Regions from separate parts of the Paenibacillus sp. NPDC057934 genome, predicted to be linked through region 3. Evidence: riboswitches for the same ligand, from Rfam matches in the RefSeq annotation. Region 3 holds a riboswitch; each other region holds the start of a gene.
The links. Region 3 has a riboswitch for cyclic di-GMP ahead of ACFVRY_RS11135 (anti-repressor SinI family protein). Riboswitches for the same ligand answer to the same signal wherever they lie in the genome.
Positions count from the first base shown of each region.

Region 1: it holds a riboswitch for cyclic di-GMP, as region 3 does, so the genes downstream of both, ACFVRY_RS23020 (FapA family protein) here and ACFVRY_RS11135 (anti-repressor SinI family protein) in region 3, are expected to answer to the same signal.
Region 2: it holds a riboswitch for cyclic di-GMP, as region 3 does, so the genes downstream of both, ACFVRY_RS04615 (thiamine pyrophosphate-binding protein) here and ACFVRY_RS11135 (anti-repressor SinI family protein) in region 3, are expected to answer to the same signal.
Region 4: it holds a riboswitch for cyclic di-GMP, as region 3 does, so the genes downstream of both, ACFVRY_RS24030 (glycosyl hydrolase) here and ACFVRY_RS11135 (anti-repressor SinI family protein) in region 3, are expected to answer to the same signal.

Region 1 is NZ_JBHVPB010000010.1:223,514-231,460, forward strand. It holds gene ACFVRY_RS23010 (LysR family transcriptional regulator) at 1-529, opposite strand, end outside; gene ACFVRY_RS23015 (DMT family transporter) at 634-1,518, shown strand; gene ACFVRY_RS23020 (FapA family protein) at 1,594-3,450, opposite strand; cyclic di-GMP riboswitch class I at 3,554-3,644, opposite strand; gene ACFVRY_RS23025 (FUSC family protein) at 3,956-5,056, opposite strand; gene ACFVRY_RS23030 (ABC transporter ATP-binding protein) at 5,350-6,474, shown strand; gene ACFVRY_RS23035 (ABC transporter permease) at 6,464-7,270, shown strand; gene ACFVRY_RS23040 (ABC transporter permease) at 7,267-7,947, shown strand, end outside.
Region 2 is NZ_JBHVPB010000002.1:22,333-30,279, forward strand. It holds gene ACFVRY_RS04600 (3-oxoacyl-[acyl-carrier-protein] synthase III C-terminal domain-containing protein) at 1-984, opposite strand, end outside; gene ACFVRY_RS04605 (hypothetical protein) at 1,067-1,417, opposite strand; gene ACFVRY_RS04610 (carboxymuconolactone decarboxylase family protein) at 1,586-1,966, opposite strand; gene ACFVRY_RS04615 (thiamine pyrophosphate-binding protein) at 1,982-3,619, opposite strand; cyclic di-GMP riboswitch class I at 3,805-3,897, opposite strand; gene ACFVRY_RS04620 (methyl-accepting chemotaxis protein) at 4,465-5,715, opposite strand; gene ACFVRY_RS04625 (helix-turn-helix transcriptional regulator) at 5,804-6,790, opposite strand; gene serA (phosphoglycerate dehydrogenase) at 6,986-7,947, opposite strand, start outside.
Region 3 is NZ_JBHVPB010000004.1:281,698-289,644, forward strand. It holds gene ACFVRY_RS11130 (2-oxoglutarate dehydrogenase E1 component) at 1-2,686, opposite strand, end outside; cyclic di-GMP riboswitch class I at 3,205-3,289, shown strand; gene ACFVRY_RS11135 (anti-repressor SinI family protein) at 3,317-3,469, shown strand; gene ACFVRY_RS11140 (helix-turn-helix domain-containing protein) at 3,576-3,905, opposite strand; gene ACFVRY_RS11145 (TasA family protein) at 4,088-4,675, opposite strand; gene ACFVRY_RS11150 (TasA family protein) at 4,747-5,340, opposite strand; gene sipW (signal peptidase I SipW) at 5,434-6,021, opposite strand; gene ACFVRY_RS11160 (hypothetical protein) at 6,025-7,266, opposite strand; gene ACFVRY_RS11165 (PadR family transcriptional regulator) at 7,713-7,947, opposite strand, start outside.
Region 4 is NZ_JBHVPB010000011.1:137,946-145,892, forward strand. It holds gene ACFVRY_RS24020 (discoidin domain-containing protein) at 1-648, opposite strand, end outside; gene ACFVRY_RS24025 (glycosyl hydrolase) at 832-2,340, opposite strand; gene ACFVRY_RS24030 (glycosyl hydrolase) at 2,518-4,146, opposite strand; cyclic di-GMP riboswitch class I at 4,157-4,237, opposite strand; gene ACFVRY_RS24035 (sugar phosphate nucleotidyltransferase) at 4,404-5,777, opposite strand; gene ACFVRY_RS24040 (UDP-glucose dehydrogenase family protein) at 6,753-7,947, opposite strand, start outside.

The DNA of each region.
Region 1 (7,947 bases), on a different contig from region 3:
GTTTGCCAAGCGGGTTGTCCTCCTGCACCACACCGTATAATTGCTCACGGAAAAGGGGGAAGGTCTCAAATTCACCAATAGGAGGCAGGATTAATCCTACATCAATAAAGCGGGAATCCAGCCAATCCTTAACCTCAGTGACAGAGCCTTCGTACATTTCAATCTCGACACCGGGATATTGTGAGGCGATTGAACGGATAATCTTTGGGAAAAAATAAGCGGCAGCCACAGGAAAAGCTCCAATGCGGATACGGCCTTTCTCCAGGCCCTTCTCCAGAGCGATCTCCTGATTGACCTTGTCAAAGCCGGCTAGAATTTCACGAAAGAGGACAAGGACGCGCTTTCCCACATCGGTAAGCGCCAAACCGCTGCGCCGGTCACGGAGCAGGAGTTTCACATCCAGCTCGTCTTCCAGTGTTGAAATGGCTCGGCTGACAGCAGGCTGGGTCATGTTTAGCTCCAGTCCGGCTTTGGTGAAGCTGCCGCTTTCGGCGATTTTGACAAATAAGGTGATTTGAGTGTTGTTCATATCTTTTTTGATATGCCCCTTATGATTAATATTTATTTCTATTATGAGTGTGATTATTGTATCATTTGACATGAAGCCGATTCAAGGAGATGAAATCAACAACTATGCAGAAGAAAAATATACTGCTGCTTTTATTTCTTGTTATTGTTTGGGGCGTTAACTGGCCCTTGTCTAAGATTGCACTGGCATACGCCCCACCCTTGCTATTCGCAGGGATTCGCACGTTGATTGGCGGCGTGCTGCTCATTCTGCTCGCTCTGCCGAGATGGAAGAGTCTGCGCTTTAAGCAGCTATGGCGGATTTATCTTGTCTCTGCGATTCTCAGCATTGTCTTCTACTATGGCTTTCAGACCATTGGGCTGCAATATGTGCCAGCCGGTCTGTTCTCGTCGATCGTCTTCTTACAGCCAGTTCTGCTAGGGATTTTCTCTTGGATATGGCTCGGGGAGAGCATGTATGGACTCAAAATCGCCGGACTGCTACTAGGGTTTATTGGTGTAGCTTCACTAAGTGTCGGTGGATTTACAGGCAGCATTTCCCTTTGGGGCATCTTCCTCGCCCTTGCCAGCGCGTTAAGCTGGGCATTTGGTACAATCTATATGAAGCTGCGATCTGACCGTGTAGATACGCTATGGTTGACCGCCATGCAGATTACGATTGGTGGACTGATCCTGACGTTCTCGGGGTCTGTGACCGAACGGTGGGGAGATATTGTGTGGAATGGTGCTTTTATCGCTGATACCTTGTTTATTTCAATTTTTGTGATCGCGATGGGCTGGGTCGTATACTTCAAACTGATTAATGAAGGGGAGGCAGGCAAGGTGGGTTCGTTTACCTTCCTGATTCCGTTAATTTCGATTGGCAGCAGTGTCTTCTTCCTTAAAGAACAAATCACGCTTAACCTGGTCATCGGACTGCTGCTGATTGTGTGCAGCATTGTTCTGGTGAATGTGAAATTCAAGCGTTCTACCAAACTTTCAGCTAACTGACCAAGGCTGAATGCCCTACATCGAATAGTAAAAGGAGGTCCCTGCTGACATTGTCGCGAGGGACCTCCTTTTATTTTATTGTCGGCGCTGTAGCGTCTGTGGTGTGATCACAGCGTTCTCCAGTGGTTCGGTAACCTCTTCCGAGTAGCCGCCAACACTGATTGTACCACCGCTCATTTTGTGCAGAACAAGCCTCTTTCCGGCCTTTAAGGTGGACTTGACTTCACTTGTCCCTCCAACCGTCTGTGCTGTGATGGCACCCTTGGCTTCCAGATTGGAGTCTTCACAGACCGCATTTCTGCTTGTGTAGGCGATATCTCCAGCGGACAACAGCTCACTTTTCCGAGTGCCTTCTCCGTAAAGGGTGATGTTGCCGCCAGAATGAATGCTGCTGCTATCGCTGTAGGGAAGATCAATCCGGACTTTAGTCTCCTGCATAACAACAATGCCTCTGTACATATCCTTTAGCAACTTCAGGAAGGATTCCACAAGCGCATCATTCAACAACCCGATAAACTGATCTGGCTGCAAAAAGACCTCCAGCAAGCGTTTCAACTGTTTCGTATCCTGAGGGTAGGTATGCTTGATGTCAGAGAGAACGTTTAGGAGCTCGGGGATCAGAATCGCGAATCGTTTATATTTGGTATCGAGCAGAAGCTGAATGACCTGGCCGTAATTGACAGGCTGCTGGCGGTTGGCTAGCTTTTGGGACAATACCTTGGCTGCCTTCCGTAGCAGAATGCCTTCCTCCATGATCTGTTTGGAGAGATGATAGAGTCGGTTGTTGAATACTCCATGATATCCCGAATACAGCTTGCTCTCCGCCACATCGCCCCGAATCCAAATACTTCCGGTTGCCGCGATGGTCGCATTCTTCACACTTCCGTAAATATAGACATTTCCAATCGCCTCAATAATCATCCGCTCTTCCACATCGCCGTGAACAGCAACGTCCCCCGCGAATACGATATGCCCAGTCTCAGAATTGACATTCCCCAGAACCCTGTGCGCTGCAGCAATATCAAAGATGGAGCCCTTCACTCCTGTCAGGCGGGGTCTGCCGGTACGAAGCGCCATGACCTTCACTCCGGACACAAGCTGTGTATGTTCCTTGGCGGTAAGCCGGATATCTTCAGGTGGTGTAGCAGGAAGCAGATGTCCATACACATCATATCCAGGCACTCCTTCGATGGATGGATGCTTTATCGCTATGATGTCACCTTCCTGAACTTCGGGAATGTCCGGATATTTCTGCCCTTCCTGTCCGCTCACGTTTCTATGGAAGATTTCTGCTGTTAGGGCTTCCTCGGAGAACGGAATTTCGATTCGTGCACCGATCGAAGGTTTGGGCGCCGTGCCTTCCGCAACACGAACAGGCCGTCCGGTGGGGCGGTTCAATTCCTCGTAGATCGCGGGAATATTGAGATTCTGTGAGATGGATTTTTTATCAAAATCGGCAAGGACCTGTTCGATGCGCAGTGTAGATAGCAGGGCTTTCTTGTCCTGCTCCGCACTGACCGCGATGTTATTCGTGGCTGCACAGTTCTTCAGGCGCCAAGCGTACTGTTCTACTCGTCGCACGGTAAGGAAGGCAGATAGCTTGTCTTCGGAGACTATGATCTCGTACGGAGCTGGCTCTTCAATCTCCCATTCCAGGCGGTCGGATGACAATACTTCTGTAGGGGTAGTAATGATCTGCCGGTTCTTCCTAAGGACTAGGGGAGGAACGGGAGAGACGACAGCGGGTTTGCCGCCAGATAAGGGTGAGGTGATGAAAAATTGATTATTTTGAATAATGATGATGCCATCCTTATTGTTGGCGTCGTCTAGTGGTAGAGATTCTGTAACACTATTCAAGATTTGTTCGGAGGGATCTATTGGCAAAGGCCGGGCAAGTTCTTTTACTTCATTTGGATTAGGGCGGTGCGGCATTCGGTTACCTCGCTTCTTTGTATAATCAAAGGCATCTGTACATAGAGAGCACCGTTATTTCGGTGCGATCATCCACTAGGGATATCCGCCATGTAGGCGTCTAATTGGCAGCCTGGCAACCATAAATGCACTTGTGCATTCTTAGGCCCATTGCTTTGCGTCCTACCCTTTCGAATAGTTTGCCTTTAAAAATGGATCAATGATGTATACTCAGCATCAGGCACTTTAATCGACTAAAATCGACAAAAAAAGAAGGCGCCGGTACGTCGTATATATAAAATGTCGGCATTAAATCCTTTTAATTTTAGTGCTAAAGTAACGAATTGACAATAGGGAATAAATAAATTCACCCAGACCATTCACATGTAAAAGAGAGGCGTCTAAGGCGGATGGCCCGGGACGTCTCTCACAGGATCACATAATCCGTAGAAAGTACCTATATATTCCACATTTCCTTAATTATAACGTGTAAGATGGTTTTAGTAAAATGAAAGGACTCTCCACGTTATAACTTGTGGGAGAGTCCTTTTTTCATGTAACGAATACCTTGGGCGATGTCTCGCTTAGCTTCGTGCGGTACCGCCGAACAGGTGGCATATTCCGCCCGTTCCACCTCATCCAGCACCCGGTTCAGGTGCGAGAAGACTGCACCAAGATCGCGCATAGCGGTCAGAGGGCAATGACTCTGAAGCTTGGAGAAGCAAGAGAGTTGCAATTCCCGTGCATGGCGTAGGGCGTCTGGGAGGGAACGGGGGCACTCGGTATCGGACAGGGTCTTCGTTCCGTACAGTGCGATGCAATCGGCAGTGGCTTCCAGCGAACCAGTCATCCCTTCTGCAGCTGCATAATGCGGTGGCAGCAGGGCGATCTCATCGGCAATTTCCTTCACATAGGCATGAACGGTTTTAAGATGAGAAGTAGCAGTGCTAAGCCTGTTCAATTCATTTCGGCATTGGTAATGCGATAGCGTGTAGTGAATCTCTTTCTGCTTTTTGCCGCTTCGCTTCAGCAGTTCACCGGCTTGTTTCGATACTGTATTGCCCTTTACCGAACTTTTTTCGCCAGCGGCAAGACCTCTCAGTGCTTCTGCTAGCAGTTGGCTTCCTTCAAGTGCCAAGGCTTTTACCTTGACGAACCCCTTCGGCGGAACGATAATCATATTGATAAGAATGGCAATCAGCACTCCGATGAAGGTCTCGGTTATTCTAGAGAGTACATAATCGTTTTGATAGAAGGAAAGGGCCATAACAGAGGTGACGCCTACTTGGGTCACGGCCTGAATATTCACGCGGCAGGCGGTGGCGATGCCAATGCCGATGAGCAGCATAAGCAGGATGGAGAGCCCGCTTATGTTAAAGAACTTGCCGACAATCAGAGCGACGATCCCGCCAAGAATGATGCCGAGGAGGCGGTAGATTCCTTTTTCTACAGAGCCCTTAACCGTACCTTGGGTAATCAGAATGGCAGCTAGCGGAGCAAAGTACAGATAGTGACTACTATAAAGACTGTGCACCACTACCCAGGAGAGCGAAGCGGCCAGCGTAATTCGTATCATATATAGGGAAAAACCAAATTTCTCAAGGCGGTCAAATAACCCCTCGTTCATGTGCTTCATCTTCTTTCGCAAAAATAAGAAAACATCAATTTATCTTTCATCCGTTTTCATTATATCACCTCATTTTTGATGAAAATCCTCATAAGTTTTACGAACTTGTTAAGTTTCTGGGGGACGTTAACAATCTAAGTTATCGCATAAGATGAAGCTATCTATTATGCTATACCTATATGAGGTGTCGAACGAGGGGAGGAATTGTCGCTTATCCGCACTGGGCATGCCGATATCGATTGTTCCCCGCAGAAAGCGGGTAAAATAGGATTGTATTACTAAAGGCAGGGAGGTTGTTAGCTATAGCTACCCAGGAAGGTACTATTATTTCTTTTGACAAGGTAACGAAGCAATACGACGATGAAGAGGCCGTCCTCAAAGAGGTCAGTTTTGAGATTGAGCGGGGCAAATTCTATACATTACTGGGCCCGTCCGGTTGCGGTAAAACGACGATTCTCCGGCTGATTGCCGGATTCGCTGAGCCGACAGGCGGCTCGATTATTTTGAACGGAAAAGTGATTAACCGCATTCCCGCCAACGAGCGGCAGGTCAATACAGTATTTCAGGACTACGCTTTGTTTCCACACCTGAACGTATTTGAGAATGTGGCTTTCGGACTCCGCATCAAGAAGCTTAAAAAGGATGTCATCACGCAAAAGGTGCAGGAGGCGCTGCGCTTCGTGAACCTAGCAGGCTACGACCAGCGGGCTATTACAGAAATGTCCGGTGGTCAGCGGCAGCGTGTAGCCATCGCCCGGGCCATCGTCAACGAGCCGCAGGTCTTGCTGCTGGACGAGCCTTTGTCGGCGCTGGATTTGAAGCTGCGGACAGAGATGCAGTATATTTTGCGGGAGATGCAGCAGCGGTTGGGGATTACTTTTATCTTCGTCACGCACGATCAGGAAGAAGCACTGGCGATGTCTGACTGGATCTTTGTCATGAACAAGGGCAAAATCGAGCAGAGCGGCACACCTCACGATATTTATGATGAGCCGATCAACCGTTTCGTAGCGGACTTTATTGGCGAATCGAACATTGTACCGGGTGTTATGATCGAAGACAATCTGGTGGAATTCAACGGCCGCCGCTTCGAATGCTTCGATGCTGGTCTAAGGCCTAATGAAGCGGTGGAGATTGTGATTCGTCCCGAGGATTTGGAAATCTCGGCTGTGGAGCAAGGCAAGCTGCGTGTACGCGTCGATTCCCAGCTGTTCCGGGGTGTGCATTATGAGATCAGTTGTTATGACGAGTCCGGGCATGAATGGCTGGTCCATTCCACACGTCAAGCTACTGTGGGCAGTGAAATTGGCCTGTACTTCGATCCTGAAGCGATTCATGTTATGCGGTTCGGGGAAACGGAGGAAGAGTTCGACAGACGTCTGGAAGCTTACGGCGAGGTGGAGAGTCATGAACAATAAGGGCCGGTCGTTTTATCTCATCCCTTATTATTTGTGGATTGCCTTGTTCGTTATTGCTCCAGTATTTCTGGTCATTTACTATTCCCTGTTTGATCTGGACGGGCATTTGACGCTGGACAATTACGTGAATTTCTTTACGCCTGTATATTTGAAAATGACGCTGACCTCCTTCTGGTACGCGTTTCTGATCACAATATTCTCGCTTCTGGTCGCCTATCCGGCGGCTTATCTGCTGACGAGAACGAAGCATAAGCAGCTTTGGCTGCTGCTGATTATTTTGCCGACCTGGATTAATCTTCTGCTGAAAACTTATGCATTCATCGGGATTTTCGGCACCTTTGGACCGATCAATAACCTGTTCGATGTGCTTGGGATTGGTGAGCAGCAGATTTTGTTCACAGGCTTCAGCTTTGTGTTCGTGTCGGTCTACATCTTTATTCCGTTCATGATTCTGCCGATCTTCAGTGCGCTGGAGGAGCTGAATCTGTCCCTGCTCGATGCTGCGCGTGATCTGGGGGCGTCCGGTTGGACAACTTTCCGGCGGGTGGTCTTTCCACTGACGATTTCAGGTGTGCGTTCCGGCTGTATGGCGGTATTCATTCCGGCACTATCTCTGTTTATGATTACAAGGCTCATCGCCGGTAGCCGGGTCATTACGCTCGGAACTGCGATTGAGCAGCACTTTTTGGTTACACAGGATTGGGGCATGGGCTCCACAGTAGCCGTATTTCTGATTGCGATTATGGCGTTGTTCATGATTCTGTGGGGCGGCGCACGGAAAGGGGTGCAGAGATGAGGAAAAGAAACGGATTCTCCAATCTGTATCTCATTTTAGTGTTTGCTGTACTGTACGCACCGATTGTGTATCTGATGTACTACTCGTTCAACAGCGGGGGTACGATGCACAAGTTCGAAGGCTTTACCCTGGAATATTACCGCGAGGTGATTCAGGATAGCCGGCTGATCATTATTGTGATCAATACGCTGGTCATTGCGCTGCTGTCTTCGGCGATTGCTACGGTGATCGCGACCATTGGTGCGCTGGCGATCCATCGCGTCCGCAGCCGCCGGGCGAAGAACACCTTATTGTCGCTGAACAATGTGCTCATCGTCAGTCCAGACGTCATCATCGGGGCTTCATTCCTGATTCTGTTCACGATTGTAGGGATCAAGCTGGGCTTCATGTCTGTGTTGCTCTCGCATGTGGCCTTCAGTATCCCGATCGCGGTGCTGATGATTCTGCCGCATCTGCAAGAAATGAGTCCTACACTGACCGATGCGGCCCGTGATCTGGGTGCCAGCCGCCGGGATGTGTTGACGAAGGTTATTCTGCCAATCATCAAGCCGGGGATTTTCAGCGGATTCTTCATGGCGCTAACATACTCGCTTGATGACTTTGCGGTTACCTTCTTCGTGACCGGTAACGGATACTCCACCTTGTCGGTCGAGATTTATTCCAGAGCGAGACAGGGC
Region 2 (7,947 bases), on a different contig from region 3:
TATCACAACTGCAATATTCTGCATGCCTCCACCGACAGTCCAGAATAATACTTTATCACCGCGTTCGATTTGTCCGGTAGATACAGCCTTATGTAGAGCAACAAATGGACTGCTGGTCGAAGTATAACCAAATTCATCCCCAACATACACGGCTACGCTGCTATCAATACCGACTTTTTCCGCAACACTGAGTATATTGGGAAGAGACAACTGCGAGAAGCAGGCTGCTTTAATGGATTCCGGAGCGATGTCTGAATCAGCAAACAATGTTTTGATCGATTCGACAGCTGCTTCTACACAGATGGAATCATCAAAGGGGGTGAATTCTACATTAAATTCACCAGGAGCGACGCCCTTCGTTCCCAATTTGGCTAAGCCTTCAGCAGGGAAGACGGAATTGTACAGCACGCAGGTATCCGTTTGGTAGATAGAATCGATTAATCCAACAGCATTCTCATCACGCTCTAGGATGATCGCTGCGGCAGCATCGCCGAATCCGGCATAATATACCGGGTTATTGCGGTCGGTGTGTGGGAGGATATGATCGGACCCAATCACCAGTGCACGGCGAATACGGGGATTCGCCATCATCTGTCTACTGACCTGTTCGAAGGCTGCTGTCATACCTATGCAGTTTGCATTGCTGTCGATGCAAATAGTGCGGGAAGCGCCATTAATCAAACGGTGCATGATCACCGAGTTGGTCGGGATAATATATTCCGGCGTTTGGCTGGAGAAGGCGATAAGATCGATATCTTCGCCTGTAAGTCCCGCTTGTTCCAGCACATTGCTGGCTGCCTCAAATCCCATAGTCAGTGCATTCTCGTCCTCATTATCAATACTGTAGCGGGTTTCACGACCCAATGCCGCCAGAAGTCCACGAATCTCTATTCCTCTATCGTCAAAATGCTTGATGTAGAAATCATTACCGATTTTGTTACTCGGATGATAGATAGCGATGTCTCTGATGCGTATGCCGGCCATTGAATTGCCCCCTTATTAGTGATGAGCTGATGGATCGTTGCATGAGCAGGTAAGATACAGGCTGAATATGAAGTTGTGTGTCTTATGCAGTAACTGTAGAGATAATTTCTAGGTTATCCAGACCCGCTTTACGGCCCAGACGCGCTAATTGCATTTTAAGAATTGGGTTGTTCTCAAGAGTCAGCTTCACTTTGACAAAGCCATCCTTCTGGATCATGATGAAGCATCCCTCCAGCAGAGGTACAACATTAGGAGCGGTAACGTTAAGCTTTCTGCAATCAAAGTGCAGCTCATAGTCTGCTGGAGTGATCGGGTTAATCGTTTGCTGGTAAGCCTGAATGGACTTGATACCATCCTCTTCAGAGAACGTGCCATCCAAATCGATATTGATAACTTTCTTAACCGAATCTGTCTTCAAAATAAATTTACCCATTCGTTTCATCGCTCCTATAAATTAGTGTTATCCAAAAACTTCGATTCCGTATTTTCGGCAATCGATACTATACTTATTTTTGGGATAATTTAACTATATTAATAGCATATGATTGATAGAATTACAATGAGAAAGTCGAAAAATGTAAATTTTTGAATTTTACAGATATTACTTCACTTCTTCTAGAACTTCGAGCAACACGTTAAAGGCGCTGATTACACGCGGAGCTCCTAGAGCAGGCACCAAATGAAGCAGAACACCCTTAAGCTGCTCTTCAGTGACACCTACACTTAGCGCCATTACATAATGGACGCCTAGTTGTTCGTATTGTCCCATCGCAATCAATGCGGAGATCACGGCAACTTCTTTCCAGTCATCACCGATCGTGTTGCGCTGGAAAATGTCACCGTAGGCGGCGCCCATAATGTATTCAGCCAGATCTGGAAAATGGTCTTTAATAGGAGCCAAGGCTTTGGCTCCATACTCTCCTGATAAGTTAGCAAAGTGGTTCAGACCACTATTGATATTTTTGTCCAAATTGTCGCTCATAAATTGGCCCCCTGATTAAAGATTCACTACACGGTGTGCTGTAGGTGGTACTTCGTCACGGTCTGTCAACAGTTCGATTACGGCTACCTTGTTCAAGGCTACTGCATCTGCGATCGCAGCGGAGAATTGATCCAAAGTTTCACAGCGATATCCGGTTGCTCCAAGCGATTCGCCGAACTTCACCGCGTCCATTGGGACTTCGAATAGGGTTCCGTCAATTCGGCCCGTAGTCTTCTCCATACCCTTTAGTGCCATATCCAGCTGCATGTTGTTGACAACGATAAAAATAACCGGGATATCCTTACATGCTGCTGTATTAATCTCAGCGCCCAGCATCATAAAGCACCCATCGCCAGTCACACAGAAGATCGTTTCATCCGGTGATGCAACCTTGGCGCCGATAGCCATGCCAATTGCGTTACCCATGCAGGCAAAATAGGCATCGAACACAAAACTGCCCGGTTTTTTAACGTTATACCATTTAACGGCATTAAAGCCATGGCTTCCATCATCCACGAACACCGTGTTGTTGTATGGAATAAAATCACTCATCACGCTCATAACTGAAGCGAGGGAGAGGCCTGGAAGCTCAGGCAGTTCTTCCCGATAGTTAAAACTTGGAGTATTATGTTTGGTCACAGAATCTCTATCCAGGTGTTCAAGATAATACACAAGATTATCACGCAGATCCCCGGAGACCGGTATAGTTTTGGAGGTTAGAATTTTGCCTACAAACGTAGGGTCGCTATCAAACTGAATTAATGTTTCTGGATGATTCTCGCGTTTGAGATTACAGATGGTCATATCGCTCAGGCGGGAGCCCAGCACGATATACAAATCACTATGATTTAGCATGTCATCGCCATGCGTACATCCGCCGACACCGACAGGACCGTGATAGAGCGGGTGATCCCAAGGAATAGCACCTTTGCCACCAGGAGAGGTCACGACAGGGATGTTGAATGTTTCAGCCAGTTCGATCAGCTCTTTATGAGCCCCGGAACGGTTAACACCTTTACCGGCAATAATTAGCGGATTCTCAGCATTGTTGATAGCGTTGATTACACGGTCAAAATTGGAGATGCTGACGAGCGATTCACGCTCTGGATAAACTACCGGGAATTCTTCCAGCAGTTCAGTCTGAACGTCGAACGGCAAGCAAAGATGAACGGGACCACGGGTACCGCCCAGAGCAATAGAGATAGCATGATTGAAAATGGTGCTCAAGTTATCGCCACGTTCTACAAGTTTGCTGAACAGGGTAGCCGGTTTGAACATATCAGCTAGATCAGCCAGATATGAGGAAGAATCCTGACATTGCGGAATACCTAGTTCTTTTATGGATTGATGCCCTGTAATAAATAGTACCGGAAGGTTATTCGCCTTGGCATGGGCCGCTGCAGTAAGCAGGTTCGTGCCTCCGGGACCGGATGTTCCGAAAGCAACGCCTAGTCCGCCAGTCTTGAGTGCATAGCCTGCGGCTTCAAAGCCGGAACTGGATTCATGTCTTCCAGGAATAAACTCAATACCGTAATCCACCATCTTCAGAACTAAGGGACAAATGGATTTACCAATAATACCAAATGAATGGGTTACTCCGAGGTTACGTAGTGCCTCCGCCATATAATCTGCGACTGTCTTCAAAAAAAACACCTCTCAAGTAAATGAATTGGGTTAAGTAAAAGATAATTATATTATCGTTCTGGTAGTGCCAAATGATTAGAACGATACTAACGGGTACAAAGAAACAACAAAACCTGTGCTCGAATAATGGAGCACAGGTTGGTAGCAAAAAACCGCCACTCAGACCGCAAAATTAAGTCGATCTTCCTGGTTTTTACTGCAACCTGGCAGTCATGGCCCCGAAAAAATGAGGCTGTAGATCCATGGCTTTGCGTCATTCCTTTTCAGGAATTTTGCCCATATAAATTTTATAACTAATTATAAGAATAATTTTCCTTTACATTATATTCCTAGCTCGTCTTTGTCAATATATTTTACACAAACGAACTCGGAATTTGACGAAAAATATGAAAGAAAGTAGGAATTTAGTTTTAATTTAAAATGTATCCAAGGGTGCATTGTAAAATGGAATACGGTTACAAATAGGTCTGAAGCAAGCATTTAATCAGGAGAAAGAGCAAGATTTCATTTGAGGGATTGGTGTGAAAATGCAAATTAGATGAAAACTATTGGATGGACAAGATTAGATATTAATTGAAGAAATTAGTTGAATCAAGATTTAAGATGATGTTTTTCATGAAAGGCAATGAATCATAGTGCTCAAATTCTTTTGAACTGCACAGGAGGGGATTAGGTTGAAAGTAGGGTATTTGAGAGGGGAGTGGATAAACAAAAATTGTGGTTATAAACTTTCAGAAAGGCTTGAAAGTGATATAATACAAACGTTTCATAAATTGAAAAACTGCCGTATAAGACAGAGCTTATACGGCAGTTTTGTGCTGCAATGAATAAAAATAAAATTTTTATGACAAATTCTAAAATTTAAAAATATGAATCGTTTTTTGCAGCTGGAAGACAGCTGATGTCATTTTTTCACTCTCATCCGCAACGGATTGCAGGGCATTGATCTGTTCACTCATCGATGCAGAGACCTCTTCGGTGCTGGCTGCTGTTTGCTGAGTAATTGCTGAGATGTTCTCAATCGCTGTGGAGATCTTCAGGGCGCTGTCCAGCATCAGGTCGCTTTCCGAAGAGAAGGCGGCGATTTGCTCGGTAATGTACTGTACGCTTTGGACAATTTGCCCGAAAACCTGTGCAGTTTGAATGATCATTTCATTCTGTACCTGAACGACTTCCTCATTGATGGTAATGTTCGCAATGGCTTCCTTAATATCGCTCTCAATGCTTCGTACCAGGCCGAAGACCTCTTTGGTCGAGGCGGTGGATTCCTCTGCCAGTTTGCGTACTTCCTGGGCAACCACGGCGAACCCGCGACCATGCTCTCCGGCACGGGCAGCTTCGATGGAAGCGTTCAGGGATAAAAGGTTGGTCTGTTCCGCAATTTCGGTGATTGTCTTCGTAATCATGGTGATACCGCGAGCGTTATGGGAGAGGGCATCAATGGTATCGGCTACTTTTTGTGTAGCTTCAATATTCTTGCGCATGCCTTCCGCTTGGGTATCCACTGACTGGCGACCTTGCTCTACCAATTCCAACGTATGTATAGATTTCTTGTTCATTTCTTTGGTTGAATGTGCGTAGTCGGCGACCTTGGTCTCAATATCTTTAATAGAATCAATCATGCCAGCAATATCACTGGAAATCTCATTGGCACCCTGAGCCAGTTCGTTAGAAGAGGTTGCCACCTGAGACATGACGATCTTCAGGTTCTGATTCTTGTCTTCGATGCCGCGGCTTGCGTCCATAACCTGACGGGTAATCTGTGAAGCATCGGTCAAAATGGTCTTCAATTTATCGATCATCATATTAAAGGAGCGGCTGATATCACCCATGGAGCCATTCTCATCGGCTCTATGCGTAAAGTCTCCTTTGGAGATCGTATGGGTCACATTGGAGATGTCATCGAACGACGATGTAAGCGTTCTCTCGACAAAGCGAGAAAGAGGGTAAGTCAGGGTTGCAAGCAGGACCACCAGAATGATACCCACAACAATTTTGCCGAGAATAATAAAAGTAACCAAAACAGGGATAGAGAATAATGCGGCAACCAGGTAGCATCCGGCGACAATTCTTTGTTTCAAAGGCAGCTTGTACATCCAGTCCATAGGAAATATGTCCCCCTTTAATGTTGTGTATTGTAATATTATAGGCGATTAAAGGGGTATAGGTCTATTGTAAGAACTGACATAAATGCTATTCAGGACAACTTTTGGATAAATCCTTCCCGATAGACTCATATAGGACGGTTGTATCTACTAGGGCTTGTCGTACTTGTTCCTGTAGCACTTGCGGTGAGAGGGCCAGGACACTGGACCCATAAGACAAAAGTACCCGGCAGGCCCATTCCAGGGCGTTAAAATCGACCTCAATCTCCAGCCAACCGGGGTGGGAGGACGGGATAGTATTTTTTATAGTAAGATATCTCTCTCTCGCGAATTCTTTCATCGTTTCTTCCCGTATCAGCACGGTAGCTGGATAACTTGGCAAGGCAGATTTGAAGGCCTGAGTGGATTGCTGCCAATACTGACCAAGATCAAAATTTTCTGGACGTCTGAAAAAATCATCTGTGTGCTCCGCATGCTGCAGTCTAGAGACCCGGTAGGTCCGTAGCTCACCCATACTTTCTGCAACAACATACCAAACTCCGCGTTTGGTCACGAGTCCGAGTGGATAAATTAGCCGTTCACTGGATTCGTTATTGCGCATGTATGTAATTTTGACAACACGATCGTGCCAAAGGGCATCCTGTAGCAGCGTCAGGAAAGGATAGGCCTCATCTGAGGGATGCCAGCTTGCGCCGTCCACATGAATCCGTTGAACCGAGTCAAGAGTGGAATTGCTGTAAGGCGGGGCTGCTACAGCCTTCAGCTTGCGAGCGGCAGATGAAAAGTCCTCTTCGATGCCAAGATCGCTAAGAATCGTAGAGTCAGCAGACAGAAGGAGGGAGGCGATCTCTTTGGGCTTCATACCTGTCAGGGAGGTTCTGTAGCCCTCGGTGAGCAACCAGCCGCCTTCTCGTCCCCGCTCTGCCAGTACGGGAATGCCTGCTGAGCTGAGTGCTTCCATGTCCCGGAATATCGTCCGCTCGGACACCTCGAGCGTTTGCGCTAGATCACGTGAGGTCATTTTGCCACGATTCTGCAGCAGCAGTAAAATAGAAACGAGCCGGTCAGCTCTCATACCACTTGTCCTCCTTGAGTGTAATAGTTCAAGTTTATCATATTAATATGTCAGTTGATGTCATATATTAAATGGAATTTAAGCAAAGTGTGGTTCCATGTTCTTCAATAAAATGCAAGAAGCCACCCCCACTAAAGAGCGGAGATGGCTTCTTGTTATATTTATGAGAATAGCATTTCAGGCAGTAGCATTAACCTACAGCAGAACAATTTCCTCAGCGGTATTGATTTCTGGGAGTCCAGCCAGCTTCACCAGCACGTCTTGTGGAACGGCTTTATCAACAGTGAGCAGCATGATTGCTGCACCGCCAACGATTTTGCGTCCAACCTGCATGGATGCGATATTGACATTGTTCTCGCCCAGCAGCGTTCCTACTAGACCGATGATTCCCGGTTTGTCATTGTGCGAGATGACAATTTGGTGACCTTCCGGCGCAATATCAACCGGGAATTTATTCACTCGTACGATCCGCTCGCCATAACCTTGAAGCAGGGTACCTGCTACTAGGCGCTCCTCATCGTGCTCAGCTTTTAAAGTCACGGTGATAAGGTTCGTGAAGCCTTTTGTTTTGGAAGCTTTAGTCACAACCACATTCACATCGCGGGTCTTGGCCAGATGCATGGAGTTGACAATATTAACATCCCCAGCAAAATGACGGGAAAGCACACCCTTCACGATGTAGCGGGTCAGTGGTTGTGTGTCCACATCAGAGAGGTCTCCGGCATATTCAACGTGAATTTCGCGAATGGCTGCGTCGGTGATTTGGGTCGCAAAACTCCCGAGTTTCTCACCAAGGTTAAAGTAAGGTTGCAGCTTGTTCATCACACTTGGTGCCACTGGCGGAATGTTTACAGCGTTAATGAACGGTTCGTTACGCAGGATATTGAGTACTTGCTCCGAAACGTCAATCGCAACGTTCTCTTGCGCTTCAACGGTTGAAGCACCCAGATGCGGCGTTACGATAATTTTCGGATGGGAGAGGAACGGGTGGTCAGCTTCAGGCGGTTCCTTCTCGAATACGTCAAAGGCGGCTCCAGCAACAATCCCGCTGTCAATCGCTTCTACCAGTGCAAGCTCATCAATAACACCGCCACGAGCACAGTTAACAATGCGCATGCCTTTTTTCATTACTTCGAACTGCGGACGGGCAATCATAT
Region 3 (7,947 bases):
AGGAACCCATATTCTTCGGTTCTTCCTGCACCCAGACGATTTCTTCCAGAGAGCGGAAGGTACTCAGGTGAGCGGCCAGTTCCTGCTCTGGGAACGGGTAGAGCTGCTCCAGCCGCAGGATGTGCAGCCAGGACCATTCCTTGCCCTTCGCAGTCGCAGCTTCCAGTTCGGCTTGCAGGTCAATGGCGACCTTGCCGCTGCAAACCACGAGACGTTTCACTTCAGATGGGTTCTGGCCGAGCAATGGCTCAGGCAGTACGGTGTGGAACTGACCTGAAGCCAGTTCGGTTCCGGCAGAAGTGCTGCGCGGGTTGCGGATCAGGCTCTTCGGCGCCATGATGACGAGCGGCCGGGCTTCCGCCTTGCCGCACAGAGAAGCCTGGCGGCGTAGCAGGTGGAAATACTGGGATGCTGAAGTCAGATTCGCCACGGTCCAGTTCTCTTCCGCAGACAGTTGCAGGTAGCGTTCCAGTCTGCCGCTGGAATGCTCCGGTCCCTGGCCTTCGTAGCCGTGCGGCAGTAGCATGACAAGATTGCTGCGCTGCGTCCATTTCGCCCGGCCAGCCGAGATGAACTGGTCGATGATAACCTGACCAGCATTGGCGAAGTCGCCGTATTGGGCTTCCCAGATCACAAACGTCTCAGGCGCAAATACATTGTACCCGTACTCGAAGCCAAGCACTGAGGCTTCCGACAATGGACTGTTGTACACACCGAAGGAAGCTTTAGCATCGCTTATTTGATGTAGCGGAGAGAACAGTTCTCCGGTCTCGCTGTCATGCAGGACAAGGTGACGATGCGCGAAAGTACCTCGCTGTGCATCCTGGCCGCTCAAACGGATCGGTGTCCCGTCTCTGATAATGGTAGCGAAGGCCAGGCTTTCTGCCAGTGCCCAATCCACTTTCTCGCCGTCATTCAGTGCGTCTTTGCGGCGCTGCAGAATGCGTTGCAGCTTCGGATAGACGGTGAAGCCATCAGGAACACTAAGTAGCTCACGGTTGATTTGTTGGAGCGCACCCAGGGAGACAGCAGTCGATTTGCTAGGGCTGTCCTCCGTTTTCACGGGTACGGAAGTCTTACTGTCCGCGCTCTTATGTTTGCCTTCTTTCATATTATCATAAGCCTGCTGCAAGATGCTCTCTGCATCGGCATTCATTTGCTTCACATCTTCATCTGTGACGACTTTCTCCTGACGGAGGCGTTCGGCATAGATTCTGTGAACTGTCGGGTGATTGCGGACCTTGCCGTAGACGATCGGCTGGGTTGTTTCCGGATCATCCATCTCATTATGACCGTGGCGGCGGTAGCCGATCAGATCAATGACGAAATCCTTTTTGTACTTATTGCGATAAGCGCTGGCCAGACGAACAGCCGCTACACAGGCTTCCGGATCATCAGCATTGACATGTACGATAGGGATTTCATAGCCTTTGGCCAAGTCACTGGCATAATGCGTCGACCGGGAGTCCTCGCTTTCGGTGGTGAAGCCGATGCGGTTGTTGACGATAATATGAATCGTTCCGCCATTCGTATACCCGTCCAGCTTGCCGATATTCAGCGTCTCGGCCACAATGCCTTCACCCGGGAAGGCAGCATCTCCGTGCATCAGCACGGCTATCGCCTTGTTCGTGTCGAGCTTCGGCAGGCCTGGTAGGATTCGCTCCTCCTGAGCTGCACGAGCGAATCCTTCTACGACAGGATTAACAAACTCCAAGTGGCTCGGATTGTTCGCCAGCGTCAGCCTAGTGCGGACGGTTTCGCCCTCGCGTACAGCGCGATCAGCACCTAGATGGTACTTCACGTCTCCGGTCCAGCCGTAGTTAATGCCCATGGACCCTTCCGAAGGGAATAGCTCCTTGTTCGGCGAATGATGGAACTCGGAGAAAATGATGTCATAAGGCTTGCCGAGGATATGAGCCAGTACATTCAAACGTCCGCGGTGGGCCATACCCATCAGGATATGCTCTGCACCTTCATGCGCGGCCGCGCGTACGATTTCGTCCAGCATCGGTACAAGGGCATCGTTGCCCTCTAGGCTGAAACGCTTTTGGCCCACGAAAGTCTTGTGCAGGAAGGTCTCGAACTGTTCCACTTGAATCAACCGGCTCAGCAATTCCTTGCGTTCAGCGGTATTTAGTGGAGCAGGTGAGTTAACGGACTCTGCCTGGCTGTTCAACCAGCGAAGTTCCTGTTCATCATGCACATGACCAAATTCGTAGGCGATAGTTTGTGTATAGGCTTGGCGCATCCGGTGAACAGCGTCCCAAGCGGTTTGAATATTATCCGGTACATTCTCCCAAATCAGCGAAGCAGGGAGGGCCATGAGGTCCTCACGCGTAAGTTCATACGTTTCGTGATTCAGCCATTTTATCATAGGGTTGTGATCCCGCTCCAGCGGGTCAATATTGGCGGCCAAATGGCCATATATACGAATGTTAGCGATTAGCTTGGAGGCTTTAACAGCCTTGCGAAGCCAAACGGCATCTCCCGAGACGATAGGCTGCGGAGCTGGTTCGGCATCCGGCGCCAGGGGAGGCGGGCCATAAACAGTAAAAAGTTCACGGTAATTATTTTCAATTGAGGAGGGGTCTTTCACAAACTGCTCATACTTCTCTTGAATGTAGCCCAGATTGGGACCGTAATATTTGCTCCAAACAGATTCATTGTAGGGCTCTTTGGCTGCCATGAATACATCCTCCTAACGGATGAACTCCAAACGCGGGGCGCTGGTATGGGCCTTGTTCGGAGCTGTGATGGTTGCGTTTTCATTTCCTTTCTATTGTGCTACTTTCGGTGGCCTTAATCAATTCATACTTTCGTCCAATCCAATCGCAAAACGGTATGGTTCAGCCCGGTCATTGATGCCATAGCGCCATAAATAGATTAGTCTAAGAGGTCGGAACTAGTAAAATGATGCTATAGACCTTGAATTGACAGGAAAAGCTGTTTAGAGGATTTGAATTTTGGTTAATAACTTTATATAGTTCGTATGGATTAGTATATTTATTCATGAATTTAAAATTTTACATTTCGTACAGATAGTTTCAGATTGGACAGGTATTAGTCCAAACGAGCTAAACTTTTTACATTTGTCTCCTTAGAAATTTCCAGAAAACGACACACTTTTCCGATTATTTCTTGTATAATGTTATTGCAGTAAGGTTTTTAATAATAATTTCTAGCCAGATCCTTTCATGTAAAGGGTCCAGTAAAGGGTAAACCTGTTGAAAGACAGGGGCACAAAGTCTCGGGTCTAAGGTAGAAATACTAAGACGGCCGGACTGCCTGGGGACGAGAAATCTTAGGAGGAGATTTTTTGGATAAGTCCAACCAGGGGAGCAACGGAGAACTACAGACAGTCGATCTGGATTTAGAATGGGTATATTTGCTGCTGAGTGCCAAGAAGGCGGGCATCAAGGCGGAGGAGATTCGCCGTTTCTTTAATGAAAAGGCTTTAAAGGCAATTTAGCAGCTTGAATCATAACAGGATACATATAGAGAAGGGCACAGCATATGCTGTGCCCTTCTCTATATGATGGGTCTCCAAGGCATTGAAGCGCTCAGGGCCGGAATCATTAATCCTTTTGTTCAAGACGCCATTTTTGATAATCCAGAAATTCCTTGAACTCCCGCTTGCTGATGCCGGAGCTCATTGCCTCTTGCACGAGCCGGAACCATTCCGAATCCAGAGGCGTATCTTCCGTGTCGGAGAGATCTCCATATAGCAACACGTGAATAGAGACTTGGAGCGCGTCGGCAATTTTCTCAATGAATTGGATAGAGGGGTTGGACTGAATATTTCTTTCAACATTACTCAGGTACGACTTGGCCACATCCGCCTTGTCCGCAAGCTCGGATAAGGATAAGCCCTTCTCGACCCGGAGTTCATGGATACGTCCTCCCATATTATCAGGCACGATGACAACGCCCCTCCGTACTTTTTGTATAAGTATAACAAATTTCCTTGAAACGGACAAAGACACATTGCTGTTCAGAGGAGAAAGAGGGAGGGGACTGGATCAAAAACCGGCATGCCCCAGCCCGATTAAGGGTCTAAGAGATGCCGGTATTTTTTATAAGAACAGGTTTATTTAAATTCGCCAGCGCCTTGCTTGGCGTTGAAGGTCAAAGTCACGTCCAGTTTGTCGCCTTGGAAGATGTTTTGATCCTGATTGTTCTCAACAAACTCAAAGGCTAACTTGAGCGTCTTGGATTGGGCTGCGGAGATGCCACCTGGGAAGGCGTTAGCTACCAGATCGTAGCCCGGATTGCTCTGCAAATCCTTGAGTGTTGCTTCGCCAACGACATGGCCAGTAATCGGACCACTAGTATAGCTGCTGTCAAGGAGTTTTACTTTAAAGTGTGCACCGAGATCCTCTGAGCCATTGTTGGTGTTAGCATCCGTAACATTATACGCTGTAGCCAGCTTCAATTCCTTAATGTCAAGTGTGCCGTTGTTCTGTAGAGTGAAGCTGCGGACAGCGATGTCACCTGGTTTCAGATTGCTCAGGTTCACATTTTGGGTAGGATTAGTATTCAGATCGAGCGTGCCAGCAGCGAAAGTTGCTGTGCTTTCCGCTGTATCGCTGAAGTAAGCGAAGGTGCCGCCCCCGATTAAAGACAATCCCAAAGCTGCTGAGGCTACACCAAGACCCAATGTTTTTTTGATACCCATGATTAAATTCCTCCTCTTATATGGTTAATAAAATGGTAGACAAAATGGATACTGAATTTAGATCAGACGGCTTATTTGTATTCGCCAGCGCCTTGTTTGGCCTCGAAGGTCCAATTCAATTTCAGGCTATCCCCCTGGTAGTAGTTCTGTGGCTGGAAGTTGTCGACAAAGGCAAACTGAACGGACAGCTTATCTAGAGTTCCTGCCTTGATCCCTGATTTTTCCCCGAAAACTGAACCAAGGATGCCTGCTTTTACAAGGTCTGGTGACAGACTTTCCAGCTCAGACAATTTTTTAACAAGGACCGGAGAAGATATCTTGTCTTTATTAACCAAGAAGGTGACCACAATGTCATCTTTCAAATTATGAGTTCCATTGTCATTGTTCACATCTATAACCTGAGCTGCCGTCTTCAGCAGCACTTGGGAAATATCAAGTGAGCCACTATTCTTCAGCTGGAAGTCTCTGGTGATGATATCACCCGGTTTGAGATTGGTAAGGTCCACGATCACAGAGGGATCAGAATCCAGGCTCAATGTTCCGTTTTGAAAAGAAGCGGAGCTTTGCGCGGTATCGCTGAAATATGCGAAGGTTCCTCCGCCGACCAAAGTCAATCCAAGCGCTGCTGAGACAACGCCCAGCCTCAGTGTTTTTTTAATATTCATTAATTTCATCCCTCTCTCAATCTTTTTTTGTTTTTGACTTTGCGTCATGTATATTGTTGCTCCACGTTTCGTAAACGGGAGATTACAATCCTATTAATGTAAGGTATCCGGTAGTGGCTCAGCAGCGGCAGGCGAACTGTTCTTCTTCTCTAGAGCGGTGATGGCTTTCCAGGTGCTGTACAGCGCGTACATCAGGAGCAGAAGTCCTGGCACGATCATTAGCAGCACGCTACCTGCCTTGGAGACTGCGAAGTTCATGGCATAACCAACATATGGAACGGTAAAGCCGGTATACTCTCCGATCACGTTGGTCGAACTGACCGGTGACATGTCGGCGGCGTTATTGTTATCGCCTTTGGTTGTGTAGCTGGCCTCGCCGATTGCGCTATTCATGCTGGCATCCACGATACGGTGGGTAATCAGAATGTTCTCTGGATTCATGAAGGTAATGACATCGCCTTTCTGGAAGCGGGTCATATCACCACCGGGTTTGAGCGCAATAATGGAGCCAGTATGGATCCCCGGTTCCATAGAGCCGGATAGGACCGTCTTGATTTGGTAGCCGAAGAAGGCAGGTTCGCCGCCGGAGGCTTTGGAGACTACAACTGCTACGACTACCACCAGGAACACGATAAGCATCAGGGTGGTTATCGTGTTGCCAATGATTTTTTTGATAAGCATTTCTTAATCGCCGCCTTTAATGGAATCTGGTTCTGGAGAAGCAGAGGGTGCTGGAGTTACCGCAGGGATCGGACTTGTCACAGGCAGAGTTGTTGCCGAAGGTAACGGCTCAGCAGACGGCTGTCCGCTTGGCGTTTCCCCCGGTGTGGTGACAGGGACAGGCTCTCCGTCCAGGGAGTCTACAGGCTTGGCAGGCTCAGGAGTCACTGCCTGCGCTGGAGAAGCTGATGCCGCTGGTTCGTCCGTCCCGTTGTTCTTGCCATCAGGATCGGGCTCCCCGGCCGGAGGCGTTTCCGGCTTAGGTGCATCCTTATCTGGCTTGCCTGCCTTTTCCTTGGCTTTCTCGGCAGCTTCTTCCTGCTGCTTCTTCTCCTGTGCTTGCCGTTCTTCTTCCTCCTTGCGGGCCTGCTCCAGTAGTTTGGCTTTTGCCTCGGAGATCTGGTTCTGCTGACCCTTCAGGTTATCAATCTCACTGGTGAGCGAACGTTTGGCCTCGTTCATCTCAATATTCATCTGTTCATAGGCAGATCGTAATTCCGTGGAGACTTCGGCTTGGGGAACATAGGCTCTGGCCATGAACGTCAGGATGGGTTCTTGTGTCAGGAAGGCTGGGAGATTTGGTTCCAGCAGGGCTGTAACAGGACTTTCCGGAGGAAGTGAACCACCGATCTCATGAATCGAGACGAGATAATTCAGAATTCCGTTCAAGGTAGTCACAAGAGACTCGGATAGCACGCTGCTTTGACTAAGGCTACTTTGGAACTCCTCGAAGAATTGGGCATCGCGGATTTCCAGACAGTTGGGTTCGAAGTTGATCATATACCCTCCGATCTGGGACAGAATTCGGGCCGTGCTTGCAACTTCCTGCATAATCTCTAACCATACCCCTGCATTGAAGCTGAGCTGGCCCTCCAGTACACCGATCTCATCGGTAGCCGCCGCAATCTGCTGTGATGTTTCCTGCGCGGCATGATCAAGATCTTCCAGCGACAAGCTTTCGACCGCTGCGGAGCCTCCCGAAGCCAGCGTGACAGAGTGGGTGCTCAGCGAAGCTGTGAGCTCATTAATCCGTTTAATGTGGCCGCCTAATTCCTGCAGTAGTTTCTCAATCTGGCCGGGGAATACTTTGCACAGCTCTATTGTGGTGTTCTGCTGCTTCGAAGTGTTAAATTCACCATAAGTGCTGCCGATCTGATTGGACGTATAGAGGAAAAGAACCGATATGGCCATGCCGGATTGCAGCATTCGCAGACCGATATGCTTCGTTTTTCTTTTTCGTTGGCGAGCTGATCTAGGATACAGAGGAATACCTCCTCTCATGTCTTACCGGGATACCGGTTCGCTATATTCGTTCTTTATTAAGAACAATGTGATAACCAAATCATACACGGGCACTAGGAAAAAGAAAACCGCTGATTTCATTGATTTGTGCTTTATAAAGAACTAAAAGTTCTTATTTTCTAATAAATACTCTATATATCGCTTGTTTTCTAATAAAATTCGTAATAAAGAACGATATTACATGCCTAATTACGCAATAATAACCGGTACACATTAAATGTGTACCGGTTCGTTATGTTTGGACCATTAGAGTAGGGGCAATAACGCGAGTGGTATAGAGAAAGTTCCCTCCCTTTTGCGGTCAAAGACCTGTGTGGTATTGGTTAGTGCAAACAAAAAAACAGAGGCCCTCAGGCCTCTGTATCCAGTGGTGTTCCGGTATCGCTTAGTTTGTTGGCCAGCACATCTGCATAAAGACGCTTAAGCCACTTTAGTTCGGTAAGACAATGCTCGTACCTGCCATACATTACATGCAGCACAGAACGGGGCACGAGCGAGATATGCTCTTCATAAATCTGATAGGCCAGATTGACATCATGTTCTGCTTTCAGGACGCGTTCGTTCAACAGCTCTGCCAGCTTTCCC
Region 4 (7,947 bases), on a different contig from region 3:
CATAACATAAGGCAGATGCGCAACTGCACCATCGTCAAAATAAAACTGCTTGTTGTTCACCATCGTTCCGGTAAGCGTATAGCTTCCGTGAATCGGTTCCTTAATTGGTTCATTCAGTGACTCCAGACTAAGATCATCCCAAGTCCACCAGTTGAACTTATCCTCTGCACTAGAAGAATATAGACCGCGGGTCACCTGAAGCTTCAGTTCATTGCTCCCGACCTGTAACTGTTCCTTCGGGATGTAGAGCTCGTAGGTTTTGCGGAAATTGTATTGGTCTTCTGCTCCCGCTACACCGGCAATCTGAATAATGCCCGACAACTGTCGATTGGAAAAGACACTCATCTGTGGAACGGCTTTGTAGGCATCCAGGATACTAACGCGAAACAAGACCCCGTTCACCGGGATCTTGTCCAGTTGATAGTCGATGCTCAGTTCGGGCTCTGTCGTCCCATCCAGACCGGAGGGAATGCTCTTCAGCGACGTCGCCCTCACTCCGGAAGAAGCTACCTGAAACTCCGCTTTGGCACCGGATGAACCACTGACAGCGAATTCACGCGCCGAACCGTCATGCTGACCCAGCCTCCAAATTAAGGTGCCGTGAGGAATTACAGGACCAGTATCATTGGCGGCGGTAAGCTTCGACATATCGACCTCCACCTCACCGCTGCGCGTGCCATCCTTTCCAAACACAGAGACAGACAATAGAAATAAGACCGTCAAGGCAATAAATTTTAGTGTGGCAAGTAAAGGTTTGCGGGTTGATCTAGTTACGCTCATTCCCTTGTCCTCGCTTTCTTTAGGTGATGTGCCCTGAAAGCTCTGCTTCCATTATGGTAAGAACAATGCATTCTGCGGTACAACGGCTTCTTTCAGGTGCGGTCCTGCCCACTTCAGAGAGATGCTGGCATCTCCACGATTTTCATAATACTCCACCTTAATATCATATAAAATATCTTTGCGCAGCTTCATGCTCCCGGTCCGATCCATTCCGCTTCGGTTCTCCCAGCTGTCTATGATCAGCTTGCCGCCAACCCAGAGTCTGACTCCATCATCTGCGGACACCAAGAAGGTGTAGTCTCCACTGGATGGCGGTTTGATTTTCCCTTTCCAACGCACAGAAAAGGTATCCGCGCCAATACCTGCCGCCGGAGAGCCTCCATGCCAATTAAAATCAATCACGCTGTCTTGGCGGATAAGCACCGGCTTTCCCATCAGCTCTGCATTATTAAAGTATGCTCCGTTCAGACCATTTGTTGCAGTGAGCTTCTCAGACAACGAGGCTACGCCTACTGTACGAATATAATCATCCCTTGATACCGTATACGGACTGCCCATAAAGCTTTGAATCTGCCCGGTACTGTTGTTCCCGGTCAGCATCTTGCCCCAAGTCATCATATATACCCAGCGACTTTGAGTCTTGGACAGAATCTTCGGGTCCGGCAGCTCGCCGCTTTCGCCTATACCGATTGGCTTGCTCCCAGCCAGCTTCAGCAGGTCATCGTAGTAGGCTTGCTGATAGTCATTATTATAGATATCGGCCGCCAGCACATCGACGGTCCCGGGGCCTGGATAATACTCGCGGTAAGGTCCCGCGGTTGGTCCCGGCGCGTTCGGATTCCATACCCACAACAGATTATTCAGCTTGTGTATATGGGTAAAGCGGTCGTAAACCAGATTCCAGAGCGTGGCAAAATTGCTTTTGTCCCCCCACCAGAACCAGTCTCCATTCATCTCGTGATAAGGACGCCAAAGGACCGGCACCCCTGCGTCCCTCAACTCACCCAGATATCCGGAAATATCGTCTAGTTCTGCAATCAAGCTATTGTATTGTGGAGTACCAGGGGTAACGTAGGCATTGAATTGCTCTTGGCTCAACTTCATGGAAACATTAGACCATACTGGAGGAGTTCCCGGCAGGTTCTGATGAAAAGTCATGGCGACAATGCCGCCCCCTTCATACCACTTGATGGCGCTATTCACTACAGACTGGCGCTGCATAGCAATCTTCTCGGCAGACTGATGGTTCAAGGCCCCTAGTTCATAGCCATGAAGCAGAGCATATTTTCCACTGGCTGACTTCAGTTTATTATTGAATTCATCGGGGCTTTCAAGATAGTCATGTTGCCCGGAGATGATGCCCTGACCGCTAAGGCCCGTCAAATATTGCAGCAATCGGCGGGCCTCCGGCGAAGCCGAAGGATTGACCGGGGCTATCGCCGCTTTATCCTCGGGCGAGACGCCCGAATCGGGAACATCGCCCCAGGAGGGCAAGAGAGACAGAAGCAGAAGAACCGGAAGCAAGGTCGTAAGCAGCCGAAAATTACGGGATGGCTTCATGTGTCATCTTCCTTTTGGTAGCCGTGATATCAGTCCGGTCGTAACTAAACTGACCTTCATCTAGGTCAATCACTCTCTTCACCCGGAGGCCTATAGTGCAGTAGCCCTGCCAAAGAGCAGGGCTACCGATCGGCTGAAAAGAATCCTCATTGCTGTTATCCTTTAGACGCGTAATACCTAGATAACGGAATTCCCAGTTCCTAATGCACCCTTAAACAATGCGCTTTCCGGAACCGTCTCCTTCACCTGACTGGGGCTCCCCCACATCAGGCGCACCCGGGCATCACCCAGATTCTCGTAATACTCCACTTTAATATCGTACAACTGCCCGGCGTTCAGGGCGATGTTCCCCTGGTGCTCAGCTCCGCTCTGATTATTCCAGCTGTCAATGACCGCCTGCCCGTTGATCCATACCCGAATGCCATCATCGGATTCGGTGTAGATCTGGTAATCCTCGCTATACAGCGGTTTGATTTTCCCCGTCCAACGGATAGAGAAATTATCAACGCCGAGCAGGGCTATATCCGGTGATCCCTGCCGCCAATTATTATCAATTACTGCATCATCCCGGGTAAGAACGGCCGCACCGGAAAGCTGCATATTATTGAAGTATTCTCCCGTTAACCCGTTAGCCGTCTTATGCGTCCCCCCCGTTCCAGCATTCCCTGTAGGGTTAGATGGAGCAGGAGGCTTCGGGGTGATTGATGGTGTTGCAACTGGTACTGGAGGAGCCGGTGGGGTAGGCGTAGGTGCCGGTACCGCTCCAGCCGCAATCTTGTCTCTCGTTACTGTGTAACTATTGTTCATAAAACCTTTAATATCATCGGTGTGGTTATTATCATATAGCATTTTTCCCCAGGTCATCATAAAGGTCCATTTGCTTTGGGTCTCTCTCAGCTTGGCTACGTCTGGCATTTCCCCGTTCTCTCCGATACCGATCGGCTTCCCGGCCGCCAGCGCCAGCAGACTATCGTAATGGCTTTGTTTATAATCGTTCTCATATATATCTGCCGCGAGAATGTCTACTTTATCCGCACCCGGATAGGTCAGGGCATACGGATCAGCCCACGCATTCGGGGCATTCGGACTCCATACCCAGAGCAGATTATTCAATTTATGAACGTTAACAAAACGGTCATACATAATATTCCAAAGTGCGGCGAAATTATTTTTCTTCCCCCACCAGAACCAATCTCCGTTCATTTCGTGATACGGGCGCCATAATACGGGCACCCCTGCATCACGCAAGCTTTTCAAAGGTACAGCCACTCTATCCAGTTCGGCAATCAGGTTGTTGTACTGTACCGTCCCTGGTGTAACGTACTTGTTGAATTCCGCTTGGCTGAGACTTCTGTGGACATTGGACCAATCATAGCTAGTCCCAGGCAGGTTGGCATGGAAGGTCATGGCGACTACTCCACCGCTCTTGCTCCAGTTGATGGCGCTGTTCACTACATTCTGGCGATACCAGGCAACCTGGCTCTCATTCTGGCCACTGATGGCCCCCATTTCGTAACCGTGCAGTGCGGCATACTTACCGCTGGTGTCTTGCAGCTTGAAATTGAACTCATCGGGACTCTCCAGGTAGTCATGCTGCCCTGCGATAATTCCTTTACCGGATAAAGAGTACATATAATTAAGCAACTTTACAGCTTCAGGCGAGGCAGCGGGATTAACCGGAGTACCGGAGCTTGCAGCTCCTGCCGCAGACGGGACGATTCCCATTCCAAGGGGAAGGGCTGTCAGAAACAGAACAAGGGACAGGAGGGCTCGCAACAAACGATACTTACGGTAAGCTTTCAACATACATCTCCCTTTCGGTAGCCAGGCTGCCATTCTTGCGAAAGGCCCTGTGGCTTTGCGTCCCTATCTTTCGATAGGTTTGCCTTTGTCGAATTAGAGGATTTTTTCCTCTTACCGTAAATATCGACGCTATTTAATTATTTTTTAGTGCATTTATGAAAAAAATATCATTTTTGAGTCTTTATACCTGTTTTGTAAATTTCGCATTTGGTTAAATAGATAGTTTGTTCTATTAAAATCCCTAACACCGTAATCCGGTCCTAGGAGATAAACTGATGCAGCTCAATATCTTCCCAATTCAGAGTGATACGGATATTATCTTCCTCCACCAGTTCAGAGCCTGTCTGCACTTCAATAAACTCCACATCCGTCAAAGCCAGGATGGCATGCTTGGTGCCCTCCGGAATACGGACCACATCGCCCGCCTTCACGTTGTGCATTTTCTCATTCAGAACAATGCTGGCTTCCCCACTAATAATAGTCCAGATCTCACTGCGTTTGCGGTGCAACTGGTAGCTGATATTCTTCCCTTGTGAGATGCAAATCCGTTTCGTCAGCACCTCATTGCCTTCTTCATATTTCACATAATCAATGACACGATAATGGCCCCAGCGACGTTCCTCGTACATCGGGCGCTGATCAAACGACTTCAGCACCTCTTTGATTCGTGGGCTTTCCGCCTTATGGGTTACGAGAATACCATCAGGACTGGCAGCGATAATTAGATCTTTCGCCCCAATGACCGTTATAGGAATATCCAGTTCATTCACGAGGCAGGTGCCTTCGGAATCAGCTGTGACAACACCTTTACCAACATGATTACTGCTCATCTCTTCCGTCAATGTATTCCACGTGCCAAGGTCCTTCCAGAAGCCGTCATACGGCTGCACAACAATCCGCTCTTCCTTCTCTACTACTTCATAGTCAAAACTGATGGAGGACAGCAGCTTATACTGCTTCTGCAATTCCTCATAGTTGAGAGGCAATCCTTTGCGTTGCAGAATATCCAGCAGATACCCGAGACGGAAAGCAAACACGCCACAGTTCCACAGCGCATTGCGGCTGATTAGCTCCTCGGCCTGAATGCGATCCGGCTTCTCCTGAAAATGGCTTACCTGCATAAAACCGCTCGCCGCAGGCTCATCGGAGGTCGGGATGATATACCCGTATTTCTCCGAAGCATGCTCAGGCACCACACCCATCAGCGCCAGATTTGCGCCACTCTCCTCTATCGTATGTTCAAGCTGGGCTACGGTTTCGAAGAAAGAAGCCTCAACATAAGGGTCCACTGGCAAGATAGCCACCGTCTCAGCAGGCGATACACCCGCCACGGTATATAAATAAGCCGCCGTCAGCGCAATAGCCGGGAAGGTATCGCGGCGCTCCGGCTCAACGATAATCGGCACATGGCCTCCCAATTGGCTCTGGATCATTTCTACCTGCCCGCGGCCTGTAGCCAGATAAGACGAATCCGCGAGTCCAGTCTCTTCGAGCTGTCTCCACACTCGCTGCACCATCGATTCCGGCTCACCTTGCGGGCTTTCCAGTACCTTCAGAAATTGCTTCGAACGTGAATCATTGGACAACGGCCAGAGCCTCTTACCTGAACCACCTGATAAAAGTACCAGTTTCATATGTGAACCCTCCTCATTCGTATGGTAAACAGAAACCAATTCTTACTTGCTGTATATGCGATATAGAAAGGCCGATTGAGCCTCTATAAAGTAATCCCGGTAAAACAGACTCCAGCACATCGCTCGCTTAAGGGTAGTCTGCATGATGAATCTTTTAACGCCAAGATCGACCTAATCATTCGTTTCTCTCGCCTGTATTTCATAAGCGAATAAACAGAGAAAGTTCACAAGAAGTGTTAGGATAAACGTATTGGCGGGTAAAATAAATAGATAGTGATAACTCGGGTGTACTTGCTGTGCTAATCGAACAAAGTGTCGTTGGGACGTACTAGCTAGCGCTCATCGGTTAAAGTCTCGCTGAGTGGATTAAGTGGTATCAACGGTACTAGATAATGTTGTTCGGTAACTATATAGGTCTTTAAATGGGATGCTGATTCTTCCGTTTTCTTATAAGTGGTCACAATAGGCTCGACTCTACGTTTGGATCACCTAGGGTGCACTATAGACGGTGGCTGTTTCTTAGAAAATAATAATTAACAGGAATTTCTCCTGTTAATTATTCACTTTTTGTAGCCTTCCACAAAATAACGGGATTTTCTCCAGTTAATATTGTCTGTGCGTCCGAAAAGTGGCTAGAACGAATGAATTAACGGGAGTTTTTCCTGTTAATTCTGTTATTTTGGGCTAGAGCGCCAGAATAACTGGAGTTTTTCCTGTTATTCGTTCTATCGCCGGACAGACGGAGCCATATATTCTTAAGAGCAAGGATTGCGTCAGCTAGTACGAACCCACATTAGTGTTTCTCCTTCGCATCAGCTAGTACAAGCTCCACTTGAGTTCACCCTGTACATCAGCCACATCAACCTTAGGCCCGCACCAGCCAGGCTAATGCAGTCATCCAGCTTCGCCACCCTAGCCTGGCTAGTGCGGCCACACAGCCTTGCCAAACCGGCCCAGCCTGTGCAGCTCCTCCGCTTATACCGCGCCGGCTACGCTTGGCGAGTAGCCGCTCAAGCCGCCCATCTGCGGACGGCCAACGGAGTGGTACTCCAGTCCGGTGCCTTCGATTTGCTCCTTGGAGTAGACGTTGCGCCCATCGATCAGGACCTGGCGGCGCATGCTTTCCGCCAGCCCGTGCAGATTGATATCCTTGAACACACTCCAGTCTGTCAGGAGGCAGATCGCATCGCTGCCTGCGGCAGCTTCTTCCGGCAGTCCGCACCAGCGAAGCTGCGGATGGTCGTATTGCTGCCGGAAGTTGTCGGCGGCAATCGGGTCATACAGCTTCACGGTAGCCCCCTCGGCTACCAGTGCTTCTACGATTTCACGTGCCGGAGCCTCGCGGACATCATCGGTGTTGGGCTTAAATGCAAGGCCCCACACACCGATGACGGCCCCGCGCAAGCTGCCGAGTGATTCATGCAGCTTGGAGATAATCATGAACCGCTGCCCTTTGTTGACTTCGACAACGGATTCTAGCAGCTTGAATTCATAATCGACGTTGCCGGCGATTTGAATCAGGGCATTGGTATCCTTGGGGAAGCAGGAACCACCGTAGCCAATGCCAGCCTGCAGGAAGGAAGAGCCGATACGGCGGTCCATGCCCATACCTTGCGCGACTTCAGTGACGTCGGCGCCCACCTTTTCGCAAATATTGGCGATCTCATTAATAAAGGAGATTTTCGTCGCCAGAAAAGCGTTGGATGCATATTTGATCATTTCCGCACTGCGGATATCGGTCACGAAAATGTTATCCGTAAAGCCCTGGTGAAGCTCGCGCATGAGCGGCTCCAGCGCAGGATTATCCAGGCCGACAATGATCCGGTCCGGGTGCAGGGTATCCTGGATCGCTGAGCCTTCGCGCAGAAACTCAGGTGCAGATACAACATCGAATGGATGCCGCGTATGCGTAGAGATAATCTGACGGATTTTCTCGTTCGTTCCCACCGGCACGGTCGATTTGGTCATGATGATTTTATAGCCTTCCATCGCCTGGCCAATCTCTGCGGCAGCTCCTTCGATATAACGAAGGTCGGCCTCTCCACCTGGCAACGAAGGTGTTCCTACAGCAAGGATGACAATATCGGAGCGGCGCACCGAATCCCGGAGATCTGCGGAGAAGGACAATCTGCCCTCCTGAGTGTTCATCTCGATCAGCGCTTCGATGCCC